3 regions of the Brevibacillus sp. MS2.2 genome follow, and region 2 is predicted to be linked to each of the others. Evidence: predicted binding sites of a transcription regulator. Region 2 holds the regulator's gene; each other region holds the start of a gene.
The links. The regulator LexA, encoded in region 2, represses DNA repair genes until DNA is damaged. The targets are predictions, from matches to a motif close to CGAACATATGTTCG.
Positions count from the first base shown of each region.

Region 1: HP568_RS03750 (YolD-like family protein) is a predicted target of LexA. The motif match lies at 2,042-2,055, and genes of this name have one in related genera.
Region 3: HP568_RS08480 (DNA polymerase IV) is a predicted target of LexA. The motif match lies at 1,361-1,374, and genes of this name have one in related genera.

Region 1 covers NZ_JABSUZ010000003.1:143,390-147,603, forward strand. The annotation lists gene HP568_RS03735 (P1 family peptidase) at 1-526, opposite strand, end outside; gene HP568_RS03740 (GNAT family N-acetyltransferase) at 523-1,083, opposite strand; gene HP568_RS03745 (hypothetical protein) at 1,259-1,492, shown strand; gene HP568_RS03750 (YolD-like family protein) at 1,708-1,959, opposite strand; gene HP568_RS03755 (bile acid:sodium symporter family protein) at 2,197-3,171, opposite strand; gene HP568_RS03760 (hypothetical protein) at 3,350-3,586, shown strand; gene HP568_RS03765 (YhcN/YlaJ family sporulation lipoprotein) at 3,723-4,175, opposite strand.
Region 2 covers NZ_JABSUZ010000020.1:53,915-58,128, forward strand. The annotation lists gene HP568_RS18225 (HelD family protein) at 1-99, opposite strand, end outside; gene crcB (fluoride efflux transporter CrcB) at 138-503, opposite strand; gene HP568_RS18235 (DUF896 domain-containing protein) at 601-798, opposite strand; gene yneA (cell division suppressor protein YneA) at 875-1,213, opposite strand; gene lexA (transcriptional repressor LexA) at 1,376-1,999, shown strand; gene HP568_RS18250 (DUF456 domain-containing protein) at 2,051-2,536, opposite strand; gene HP568_RS18255 (DUF4269 domain-containing protein) at 2,644-3,252, shown strand; gene HP568_RS18260 (SOS response-associated peptidase family protein) at 3,198-3,446, opposite strand; gene HP568_RS18265 (hypothetical protein) at 3,928-4,214, opposite strand, start outside.
Region 3 covers NZ_JABSUZ010000007.1:99,055-103,268, forward strand. The annotation lists gene HP568_RS08470 (VOC family protein) at 1-267, opposite strand, end outside; gene HP568_RS08475 (AraC family transcriptional regulator) at 389-1,258, shown strand; gene HP568_RS08480 (DNA polymerase IV) at 1,430-2,671, shown strand; gene HP568_RS08485 (YhjD family protein) at 2,668-3,039, shown strand; gene HP568_RS08490 (YolD-like family protein) at 3,036-3,386, shown strand; gene HP568_RS08495 (hypothetical protein) at 3,668-3,949, shown strand; gene HP568_RS08500 (MFS transporter) at 4,069-4,214, opposite strand, start outside.

The sequences.
Region 1 (4,214 bases), on a different contig from region 2:
TTCCGCCCTTGAATTCGAAGCAGATCATCCCGGTACCCCCACCCACATTGCCTTCCTCGACATTTCCTGTTTGCGCCTCTACAATTGCTTCTTCCAAATCCTCGTACTGAATCTGCGTCTTTTCGAGATCACTCAACCAACCATCCCAAGTCTCCGCGACGATTCCATTAGAAAACGGTTCAAGCCCCTCGATTTTTCTCGTCGCACGAGCAAGATGATGATGTGCCAGCCCTAGCAGATGGCTTCCCGTAAATACAATCGGTGTCACAAGCGTACCGGTCTCTTCTATCCAGTGACTTCCCGTAAACTCCCCCGTACCGTTAAAGGAGAAAAAACCAGCAGGGAAATGCTGCCCCTCCAATTGTCCTTCGTTGGGAATTATCACCGTAACACCCGAACAAACGTCTTCCTTGAGAATCGTTTTGTGGCCGACCCGCACTCCTTTTACATCCGTAATTGCATTATACGCACCTGGGGTACCCGTCCCAATCAATACGCCACATTCTCTCGCTCGTTTTCTCGTCATGTTACTCTCCTGTCATTTTTGAATCTCCCCATAATAATGGTGTTGTAATAATTGCCATCGGAAAGAACTTTGTCGTTTTTGAGTACTCCTTCGATTTCAAAGCCAAACCGTTTGTACAGCTCAATTGCCTTCTCATTCGTTTCCATTACATTCAACGTCATTTTGGTAATGTGGTTGGCGTCTGCCCAGGCAATCGATTCCTGCAAGAGATTTTTCCCCATACCGTAACCCCAGAACTCTTGCAAAACGCATACACCAAACTCTACTTTGTGCGCAAATCTGTTTAAGTAAACACCTGCACATCTGGAGAACCCGACAATCCGATCCTGTACAACCGCCACTAAAAACAAATTTCTAGCACTTTCCGCATCCGTTTTGATGATGTGTTCGAATCCTTGCCCATCGATGAAAGCCTCTCCTCTTTCTCTGTCCAAATTTTCAGTCTCCCCATCGATTTGCAGGCGCAGTTCCGACAATTGTTGTGCATCTGTTTCCATTGCAGAGCGAATCGCGTAAGATAACCCGTTCACAGAAAGTAGTCGTTGGCTGATTACCATCCTTTTTCTCCTATTGGTAAAATTTTGATCTTTTATTCTATCATAGGTAGAAGTTTTTGTGAATCTTCCCTCTTCATAAGGAGAGAGAGAATAACAGTGTTTACATAACATTTATTATGTTCATTTATACGACAAACTATGGATATGCTACAATATGGGAAAGGAGCGTGCTCGCATGAATTTTTCCAAATCATTTTATTATACGGTCGACCATTCCAAGGTAGAGGAATATAAGAAGATGCTCGATCTAATGAAAATCCCCTACATCGTGGAAGCACCGATCGTCTTGTTGAATCAAGGAGCGAATGAATACTCCTTCATTTTTCCTAACATGTCAGGTCGTCTTTATGGAATGGTGAGCAAGTTATTTCAAGCGGATGGGAAGCCATATCCGAACAATAGAACGTAGGCAAAAAAAAAGGACCCAATGATTGGGTCAAAATAGGAAGTGGAGAGAATGCATGCTATGTAATATATTCTAACACAATAAATTCAAACGTCAATCAAACTTTCGAATTTTCTGTGTTTTTGTGTTAGGTTTTATGACATGCACACTTCCTTCTTTGTGCAAAGAAGAAAGAAGCCTTACGACGGTCGACTTTCACGTAAGGTTTCTATACACACCTATGCATGTACATTGATAATTTTCTCCATCTCGATCCATTGACTACCCGTTTGGTTTGCTAATTGAACACGTCTCGCCTTCGGGTCAACCCATTTGACGACTCCCCACATGCTACTCGTATTCCCCCGCTCCCCCTCAAAGGACACACACCAGCTCACATTCAAGGGATAATTCTCTCTTGCCGAATCTCGCAGCATGTACATAAATGCCTCTCTTTCTTCGCTCGTTACTTCAAGACTGCTGTTCGCCACGCTTTTCACCCGCCTACTTACGAACATTTGATAGCCATATCCTCATCCTGTGCAGGAATTCGTACTTACATTATAGTAATTACGAACATAAGTTCGCAACTCTTTTTTCAATTTTTTCATTTGAACCTATAAAAGTCTCCCCATTTGTTCTGCCAAGTCGCGCTAATTGCTTTCTTAGGAAATAATTTGCAAGAAAAAAGCCGTTTTCCCATTAGTTTTGGAAAACGGCTCTTGCTTTTAGCTTGATAATTCCTGTGGTTGATGCTGCGGTCTTTTCTCGACCAGCTCCAAAAACTTCCCGAAGGTAGAAGCGAGTATTTGTTGAAAAAGCATACCGAGAACAACAGGAAGTGCAACAGGCGCAGGAAAGTACGTGATCGCCATAACTGCCCCTGCACTAATGTTTCGCATCCCACTGTTGAAGGTTAACGTGACGATTACATCACGCTCCCATCCGAACAACCTTGCGATCCCCCACCCCATCAAATAACCCAAAATGGCTACTACCAGTACGAGCACCGCCATTCCCACCAATTTAGCGTCTATCATATGAAAGTAAGACGAGACCATCGAGCTGTTGATTGCTACGACAACACCCATTCCCATCTTAGAAAATGGCGCTAATTTTGGGGCCAGCGTTTTTTTGACGTTCCCTTTTGATAAATGATTGAGCAGCATACCGACAAGAGATGGCAACACAATCATATAAAACAAACCCTTCATCAGTTCAGCCAAATCCATCTCGACTGTTGCCCCTAAAAATAAGGACATCCCCAACGGAACTATCAATGGGGAGAGCATCGTATCCAACAAAATAATGGATAGCGTGAGTGCGATGTTTCCGAAATAAATCGACGACCATAAGAAGCTCGTGATCCCTGTGGGAATTAAGGCCGCCAACAAAAAGCCCGTAATGACGTGAATATCGTCTGGATAAAACAACCGTGCCATTGACCAAGCAACAAGCGGCATAAGTGCATGAAGAATCAACAAGTTGACGATTAAAGGGAGCGGCCTGGTCAGTACCTTTGCAAATTCTTTAAATCCCGAACCCAGACTTCCGGTAAATGTCATGAAAGCAAACACCCAAGGAGACAAAAAAGCAAACGGTTGCAAATGTGTCCCCGCTATTACGCCAATGGCAACACTACTCGGCGTTAGTATGGGCATGATTTTCTCAAGCGATCGATTCAGTTTGGCTAACCCGTTCATTTGATACACCTCAAGTCTCGTCCTTTGATGCTATTGATGTGAGGTATGTTATCATGAACAGATTATTGTTACAAGACCAAAGTTCATTATTAGATTGCATACACGTCATTTATTTGCAATTTCACTTTGCATACTTTCGCGTATGGGAGTAAAGCCTATGACGGAAAGGAGGTATTTTATGAACGGAATGGATTGGGTAGAATTTATCCGAAAAACCGAAGATAAGATGTATCACCTCCATCGAGCGATAGATGGAATCTGTAATGATCCCGACTATAAGGAATCGGTTACGACCTTGACGGAAGTGGTAAGAGATTATCAAGTCCTTGTGGAAAAAGCCAAGGGTGAATTACGCGGCATCGACCTTCATCGAGATCGAGAGCGCGCGCATCATTACGATCATGATCTTCACTAGCCTATATAGACTCCCGGTTAGGGAGTTCTTCTTCATCAGGAAATCACAGAATATTCATTCCACCTTGATCATTCTGTCAAAATAGACAGCAAAAACCTCACCCTACCCATGTAGTGTGTGAGGTTTGGAAAATCGGCTAGCCCTTCATTTTCTTTTCAATTGCCTTTAGAGATTTCTTCTTCTGGCATGCCTCTTTTACATCGGTTGGCCACCGTTCTTCACTCAGCTTTTGCAAATCTTTTATCAATCGCTTGTCAGCTGTCACATGAATATTGGCATCTGGGAAGGCCTCTTTTAATTTCTTTCCGACTTCTTTTTGAATCGATTCCAGCTTGAACCGATTAAAATTCGTCACTTGAATAGCCACATCAAGCTCTTTATCGATTTGCATAACCACTATTTTGTCTATGCCCTTCACGTTCGCTGTAATCGATCTCGCTCGCTCTTCCCACTGATAATGTCTGACGGGAACAGGCATGCATAACGGTTCCGGTTCCGCTTTTTGCTTAGTTTCTGTACCAGATTGCTTCGAACACCCTGTTACGGTCAAAGCAAAAGCTAGTGTCAGCACCACGAAAGTTGCGCGCACACAAAACACCTCCTGACCAAAATCACCTGTTACTAGCTT
Region 2 (4,214 bases):
AATATCATTACGAAGCTGCTCCATTTCTTCGTCGATCGCTGAAATGGTATCATCCAGCTTTTTTTGTTCCAATTCATAATCACGATGCTGTGTACTCACAATCATTCCCCCTCACATGTATCGTGTCATTGAACGTATTAGGACCATTGCCTAGCCAACCATATTCCAACCGCACAAGAAAGTAGTCCGACTCCCAAACTGAGAAGAGCGTACAAAGTGCCACGCAACAAGTGGCCTTCTCCCCAAAAAGAGACCACTTCCAAGGAGAAGCTAGAGAACGTCGTAAATCCTCCCATGACCCCCGTTGCAAATAAAAGATAGAGTGTCGGAGATAAAATGCCACGTTCTTTCCCTAGCACGAACAAGATGCCGATGATCAAAGATCCACAAACATTGGCGATCCAGGTTCCCCACGGCCATCCCGGTTGGTTTGCGAGTAAAGACAATAGGTAGCGCAAAAGAGAGCCAACTGCTCCTCCAACCGCCACAGCTATCCAGGCCATCGCTTTCCCTCCTTGGCTATCAAAGCTGTTATGTATGTCACAGAAAAAGACACCCTAGCGTCAAGCGAGGATGTCTGTCGTATCAGTAATTGTTATCTTACTGTTTTGGCTTATTTTCTTCAAGGTCTTCCACATAACGGATGGAATCCAAATTTGCTCTCAATGAAAGCTTAACGGCGTCAATGTACTTTTGGCGCAATGCTTTTTGTTCAAGCTTTTCCTCTTCGGTCAAACCTTCTTCGCGAGATTTTTTGACCAATTCGTTAATGCGTTTAATTTCTGCGTCAGATACCACTGCTGGTTCCTCCCACTCTGTAGTAGTGCCGCTTCATTATACCACATTCGAATGATCCCGCAAGACAGCCGAACACTTACGGAGTATCAGGAAGGATGAGAGTCTGACCTGGATAAATCCTGTTGCTCTCTAAACCGTTCGCATCTTTAATCTCTATTATATAGTCTCGAACATCCATATGCGGATCTGGATTGTATTGAACAGCTAATGACCATAGGCTATCTCCAGATTGTACGGTTACTTCTATACCTTGTGGCTCCTCTATTGGCGAAGAAGCAAACACTAGTTCGGTCAACAAATAAAAAAAGAGAGTAAATGTAATAAGAAACAAGAGAGCTTGTCCTCTCGTGATACCAAAACGAACACGGCGTTCTTCTTTTTTCTCGAAACGATTACGAACAGTCGATGAATTCATAATAATAGCCTCCTCACAAACATACGTTCTGATCACTTATAACCTCATGATAAATGAGAACATATGTTCATGTCAACAAAGAATCGAACTTATGTTTGTCGAACGCAAGCTCCCATGGTATAATATAGGAAAATATGTTCGAGAAATCAGGGGTGTCTTTCTATGTCAAAATTATCGAGTAGACAACAAGCCATCATCGAGTTCATACGAAAGGAAGTTCGTGATAAAGGATATCCGCCATCTGTACGTGAAATCGGAGAGGCTGTTGGACTAGCTTCCAGCTCAACGGTACATGGGCATTTGGCACGCTTAGAGAAAAAAGGCCTCATTCGTCGAGATCCTACCAAACCTCGCGCCATCGAATTGCTATCCGATGAAGATCGTTTTCAAGACAATTTCGAAGACTCTGTCGTCCGTGTGCCAGTAATCGGAAAAGTAACCGCTGGACAACCGATTACTGCCATTGAGGATGTGGAAGAATACTTCCCTCTTCCAGACAATATCGTGACTTCTGACAAGGTTTATATGCTGCGCGTCTCCGGGAACAGTATGATTGATGCCGGAATTCTCGACGGAGATTACGTAATCGTTCGCCAACAGCACGTAGCAAACAATGGTGACATTGTCGTAGCGATGACAGAAGAAGACGAAGCGACCGTCAAAAGATTTTTCAAAGAGAAGAACCACTTCCGTCTCCAACCGGAAAATGCCACGATGGAACCGATCATTCTGGAGCATGTCACCATTCTCGGTAAAGTCATCGGTGTTTATCGACTCATTCACTAGTTTCCACGTAAAAAAAGGACAGCCTCGGCTGTCCTTTTCGTTTTCTATATGTTATCTGGCGACAAAAAACCAGATGATCATCGAAACTTGCAAGATGACTTTTACGACTGCACTGCCCAAAAATCCGATCAATGAACCTACGCCCGCTTTCACTGCTCGCTCCATCGATTGCTTCTGCACCATTAACTCTACAAGAACGACGAATACGAACGGCAAAATCAGCATACCAAACGGTGGGAAAACGAAAATCCCAAGAATAATTCCGACCGCCGCAGCAATGGACGACCATTTGGACCCTCCGTACCTTTTCACGAAGTACATGTTCGTCAGTAAGTCAGCACCGTAAAGCAGAATACTTAGAACGACCATTCCCCACCAAAAGGAGGCCGGCAATCCCGCTCCCGGATCTGCAATGAAAAAGTGATAGAGCAAGAAGCCCGCCCACAGTAATATCGTATCAGGTAAAACGGGTAAAAAAATTCCTGCGATGCTTAGCAAGAACAATAACACAACCACTACCCACAAAAATATTTCCATCTACTACACTCCCTTCATCTAGGTATACGAGTGATGACCAATTTCGTTGCGTACTTATTCACTTTTGTCTAAACTATTTTAAAAGAAAGTAGACTGGAGGTAGTCTCATGAGAAATTGGCATGATCTTTCTTACTTGGGTAGAGGGACGATGCGCCAAAAAGCGGCGTGGGACGCGATACAACAGACCCACATCATGGAGGTACTATCCGAATTCCGTCCTGTGCTTGCCGGAACCATCCCATTAGATATTGACGTTGTGCAAAGCGATTTGGATATTATTTGCGAGAGTCACGATCTGGAACAGTTTGAGCAAGCTGTTCGTACAGCGTTTGGATGCTTTCCCGGATTTGAAGTGACACACCTAGATGTAAAAACTACTCCTACGTGCGTAATCTCGTTTTTCACAGCTGACTTTTGGTTTGAATTGTTTGCTCAACCGGTAGCTGTCGAAAAGCAAAATGCCTATCGTCATATGGACATCGAAGCACGATTGCTAGACATAGGAGGCGTGCATGCGTACCAACATATCAGAGCTCTGAAGCAAAACGGCATCAAAACAGAGCCTGCATTTGCTCGATACTTTCATATTCCGGGTGATGATCCATACGAGGCTTTGTTGCAATTAGAGTCGTTAACCGAACAGGAATTACGACAAAGAGTTCAGGTCCTACGAAAGGATTCATCTTCAAACAATGAGTCGATCTCTACTTCTTGAATGCAGGAAGGATCATCATTTTTCGGGCTGCCCACTTTGGTGGATACCGGATACACCATCATCTCGCTGGAATCATAGGGGGTAAACAGCGACTGGAGCTGCAACCGATCATACTTCTCTCGATCAAGCCATAAGTCCTCGTCCTCTTTTTTTAAGATGACAGGCATCCGCTCATTTATATTAAGTGTCAACAAAATCGTTAAAGTTATTAATTTACTTGACTTTATATATGATGTAACACATTGTTAACATTCTAAGCATGAAGATTTTAGTATTTGCATTGATTGACCTTCCTCTTCATGTTTTCGTTGTGAGAGATAACGTTATATAACAGCAGCAGTCAAAGTCCTTATTTTCCAAGTCTTAGTCTGATGCTGCTTATTTATAGGGATCAGTCTATAACTTATGTTAAAAAAGTTGCCAAAGTTACTATTCAACATATGTGTAGTATTAATAACTCCAGTCTACAACTTTTGTTCCCGTGACATTTATCGGGTAATGGACCTCTGTTCTCTGATATTAAAATTAACTAAATCGCAGGCAAAAAATGCATTAAACCCGGACTGTTATTCGGGCCGGGTTAGAAATAATGCTGTTTAAAAACTATTTATCTGGGGGGCAGTTCCCCTCGAAGTTGATGTCTCGATTTCGGCTATTTGTCCCCCAATTAAGGCTTCACCTTTGCTTCGTTGCTTTAACCCATAAGAGAACGTCCTGTGTCATTCGTAAGCAGAGGAGCGCGTCATTCATAGTTGCGACTTCGCGTTGTACGCTTCCGTCTATAATTGGTCCCTCCAGATTGTGCGCTCCTAAGTCACATGTCATCACGTAGAGGCCATAGATCGATCGAAATCTAGGATAGTTGAAGTTTCGATTGGCCTTATTGTCTATAATATCCTTTGCGGTTACGTTTTGGATATTTTGATCCGTACTAACGTTCCGAAGCCCATTGGCCCACTTAG
Region 3 (4,214 bases), on a different contig from region 2:
CTTGAGAAAGGCATAAGAGGCTTCGATATCCTGTGTGTTGAAATGAAACAAAGGAGCATCATCTGTGATGCGCTTCGGAAAGATTTTGCTGTCCAGAACGAGCGTCAGTCCGCTTTGTAAGCGAATGCAGTAGATATGCCCGAACATAATTTCACCGTCCGTGGGAATGCCCAATAGGCGGCAGTACCAGTCGCGTGCGCGCTCGATGTCGCTAACGGCTACAAAAATGGCTCCGATTTGGGGGAGCAGGGGGGAAGTGGTTGTCATTATGATAAAGCTCCTTTCAAAGGGTGTTTTTCACAAGGCCGACCCGTCATAATTGTGCACGAAATGTCGGATTGCCCGATTTTGCATCTGCTATTCTGAGGGGGAAAGAGAGGTCATTACCATGGATTTGCTTGCAAAGCTGAATGAGGCTCTGGACTACATCGAAGACAATTTGACAAGCGAGATTGACTACAAAGAAATCGCTCGGGTAGCTTGCTGCTCCGAGTATCACTTCAAAAGGATGTTTTCTTTTCTGGCTGGTGTTCCGCTATCCGAGTATATCCGGCGTTGGCGCATTACGCTTGCAGCTTTTGAACTGGCGGACAGCAACGAGCGGGTCATTGACATTGCGATCAAATACGGATACGGATCGGCTGACTCCTTTACCAGAGCTTTTCAGAATGTGCATGGAGTCACTCCGACTGAAGCCAGACATATCGGCCATTCCTTGAAGGCTTATCCGCGAATGACCTTTCATCTATCCATTAAAGGAGGCAGTGCCATGAACTATCGCATGGAAGAAAAAGAGGCATTTCGCATAGTGGGTCTGAAAAAAAGAGTTCCGTTGATTTATCGTGGAGTCAATCCAGAGATTGCGGCCATGTGGGCTTCATTAAATAGGGAGATGATTGAGCAACTGAAGTCGCTATCCGATGTCAAGCCACTTGGACTGATCAGTGCGTCCACGAACTTTTCAGAAGGTCGGTTGGAATATGGCGAGCTCGATCACTATATCGGCGTAGCCACTACAAAAGCTTGTCCGGACAATCTGGCGGTACTCGAAGTTCCTGCTTCCACCTGGGCGGTCTTCGAAGCAGTGGGTCCTTTTCCTGACACGCTGCAAGATGTCTGGGCCCGGATTTATTCGGAATGGTTTTTATCCTCTGGTTATGAACAGGCTGAGGGTCCAGAGATTTTGTGGAACGAAAATAAAGAGATTTCATCACCAACCTTTCGAAGCGAAATCTGGATTCCTGTCGTGAAAAAGTAACCCCTTATTGGATTCGCTCTCGCCTGCGGAACACCTACTGACGCGTGCTTATCCGGGAAGAAATAATTACCAACTTTTTTTTGCGCGAGACAGGCATAAAAGCGAACGTTTGTTTGCTATAATAAGAACAAAGCAAAACAGGAACATAAGTTCTTATTAGGGGATGATCGTGTGTCCAATGCGAACAAGCGGATCGTGTTTTTGATCGACATGCAGAGCTTTTATGCCAGTATCGAGAAAGGGGCCAATCCAGAGCTGCGAAACAAGCCGATTGTCGTCGCAGGTGATCCAGAGCGGCGCAGCGGAGTTGTGCTGGCAGCGTGTCCGATTGCCAAGTCATACGGAGTGGTCGCTGCCGAAGCGCTATGGCAGGCGCAGCAAAAGTGTCGCCAGCTCGTCGTCGTTCGTCCGCGCATGGAGATGTACATTCGCATCTCCATGCAAATCACTCGCATATTCGAGGCATTTACTGACAAGGTGGAGCCGTACTCGATCGATGAGCAGTTTCTCGACGTGACAGGCAGCGTCCATCTGTTTGGTGATCCGCTGCAGATGGCTGCACAGATTCGGCAGCGCGTCTGGATGGAGACGGGAATCAACTGTCGGGTAGGCATCGGAGAGAACAAGGTACTGGCCAAGATGGCCTGTGACAATTTCGCCAAGAAACGGGAAGAAGGCGTTTTTTGGCTCAAACGGGAGACGTTAGCGGATACGCTCTGGAAGCTTCCGATTGAAAAGCTGTTCGGGGTAGGCTCACGTATGAAGCGGCATTTTCATCGAATGGGCGTCTATCAGATCGGGCAGCTTGCAGATATGAGGCCAGCCATTCTCTCCCGACATTGGGGGGTAAACGGGGAAGTGCTGTGGCGCACGGCTCACGGAATCGACGATTCACCTGTGGCTTTGGATTCCTATGATTCACAAAAAGGGATCGGTCATCACATGACGTTGCCTCGGGATTACCATACAGCGGCGGAAATCAAAGTGGTGCTTTTAGAACTGTGCGAAGAAGTGTGCCGTCGGGCGCGGAAAAAGGAGCTGATGGGCTCCATTCTGTCTGTGGGCTGTCGTGGGGCCGATTTGGCTGCTGGAACAGGCTTTGGGCGGCAGATGAAGCTCACGGAACAGACAAATGATGCCATGACTTTGTACGAAGCGGCCTGCTTTCTGTTTGACCGTCACTGGCAGGAAACGCCTGTCCGCAGTATCGGGGTCAATTTGGGGCAGCTTGTCCCTGACAACGTGGTGCAACTGAATCTGTTTACGGATAATCACAAGCGGCGTTCGTTGGCACAAGCCATGGATGATATCCGGACCCGATACGGTCAGGACGCCATCCTGCGCGCCACCTCTGTCTTGGAAGCGGGACAGGCGAAAGAGCGCGCACGTAAAATCGGAGGACACTACAAGTGACGGAGCCGATGGTGTCAGACGAGCAGGAATTGATACGCCAGTATATTTTATTTGGCATTTTGTTTCGGGCAGTCATGGCCGATCTGGGGCAGATGCGGATTGTGCCGTTGAAGTTTTCTTATCAGATGATGTTCGAGGAGCTCTCGCGGTGGGCGGAGCGGCAGCATCACCAACTGCGCCGCATCTTGCGGCAGCGAGGTTGCACAGTCGTCAGCTCACGACGTCAGGGACATATGTATGTCGTCCACTATCGACAACGCGGGTACGTGCGAGAAGCGATCTATACGATTGAGGTATTGCGGGCAGAGTGTCAGGAGCTCGTCCATTTGTGGACCCGATATGAACAGCGAGGAGAGAACAAGCGATGAGGGAAAAACGCGTGTCCAAAAAGGAAAATGTATTCGTGGCCAGTCGGTTTGTACTGCCGGAGCATCGGGAAATGTATTTGCGCATCAAGGAAGAAGAGCGCCGCTATGTACCACCCGAGCTGGATCAGGAGCAGCTTAGCGCCTTGAGCGAGCTGGTATGGCAGGCGTTCCAGACAGAGAGCCCCCTGACGCTGACCTATTATGACGGGCGAGAGCCGCGACGCCTGTCTGCCCGCATCATCCATATTGATCAAGCGGCGAGACGCCTCAAGCTTCGGGCAGGCTCTGAGATTCATTGGGTTCCTTTTACTAGGCTGCTGCATGTGGAGCTGACAATGAATTTCTAAATCGAGGAAATACAGGTACATGATGGGCAAGGCATGAGAATTACGCAGGAAATCGGCAAAAATAGGCCTCTTTTTCAAAAGCAAGCGGCAAAAAACAGCGTGCCGCGTTGAAACGGTGTGTGCGAGGAAGATGTGAGATTCCTGAAACGAAAAGCGGTCAAAAACAACCGTTTTTCGTGTTTTTTTGGCTTACACGGATTTTGCCAGAAGGGAGGTTTCCCTGTATTGTTAGATTATCTTTTGAAGCATATATTTGACGGATAGAACAAAGGAGATTTTACATGCTAGCACAAGAAATGGGTGTCATATTCACCAAGCACGCCGATCAAATTACTTCCAAGCGTTGGGGAGAATTCATGCAACAATTGGAGGAAAAAGGCCTGTACGTGCTCATTGAGACAGACACGATCGGAAGAGTGATGAGTCCATTGGGCGGATTGATGCCCATGCCGTGTAAAAGTGAGACGCTCCATATTGTGACAGCTGATGAGCTGGAGCAGCGCGGCTTGCCGCTCGGTCACCACATCGTAACGAAAGCGAAAGAAAAAGTAGCCCAATCATAATCGAAAAACCAACGCAACCTTTCCCGTAGGAGCTAGCTTCCAAGGGGGAAAGGTTTTTTGTTGTTAAAACCCGCTAGGCAAGTCAGCCGAAGCGGGTTTTGTTTTGGTGAACGCTTCGTTCAGTTGTCTGCTTTTTTAGCAGCAGGGACGTGACGAAATAGCTTGGTCATGCACACCCACGCGATGAGTGGACCGATTCCGATACACAGAATCAACCAGTTCAGCGTGAGGGGAGAGACGCTTAAAGACGTTACTAGCAGAAAGA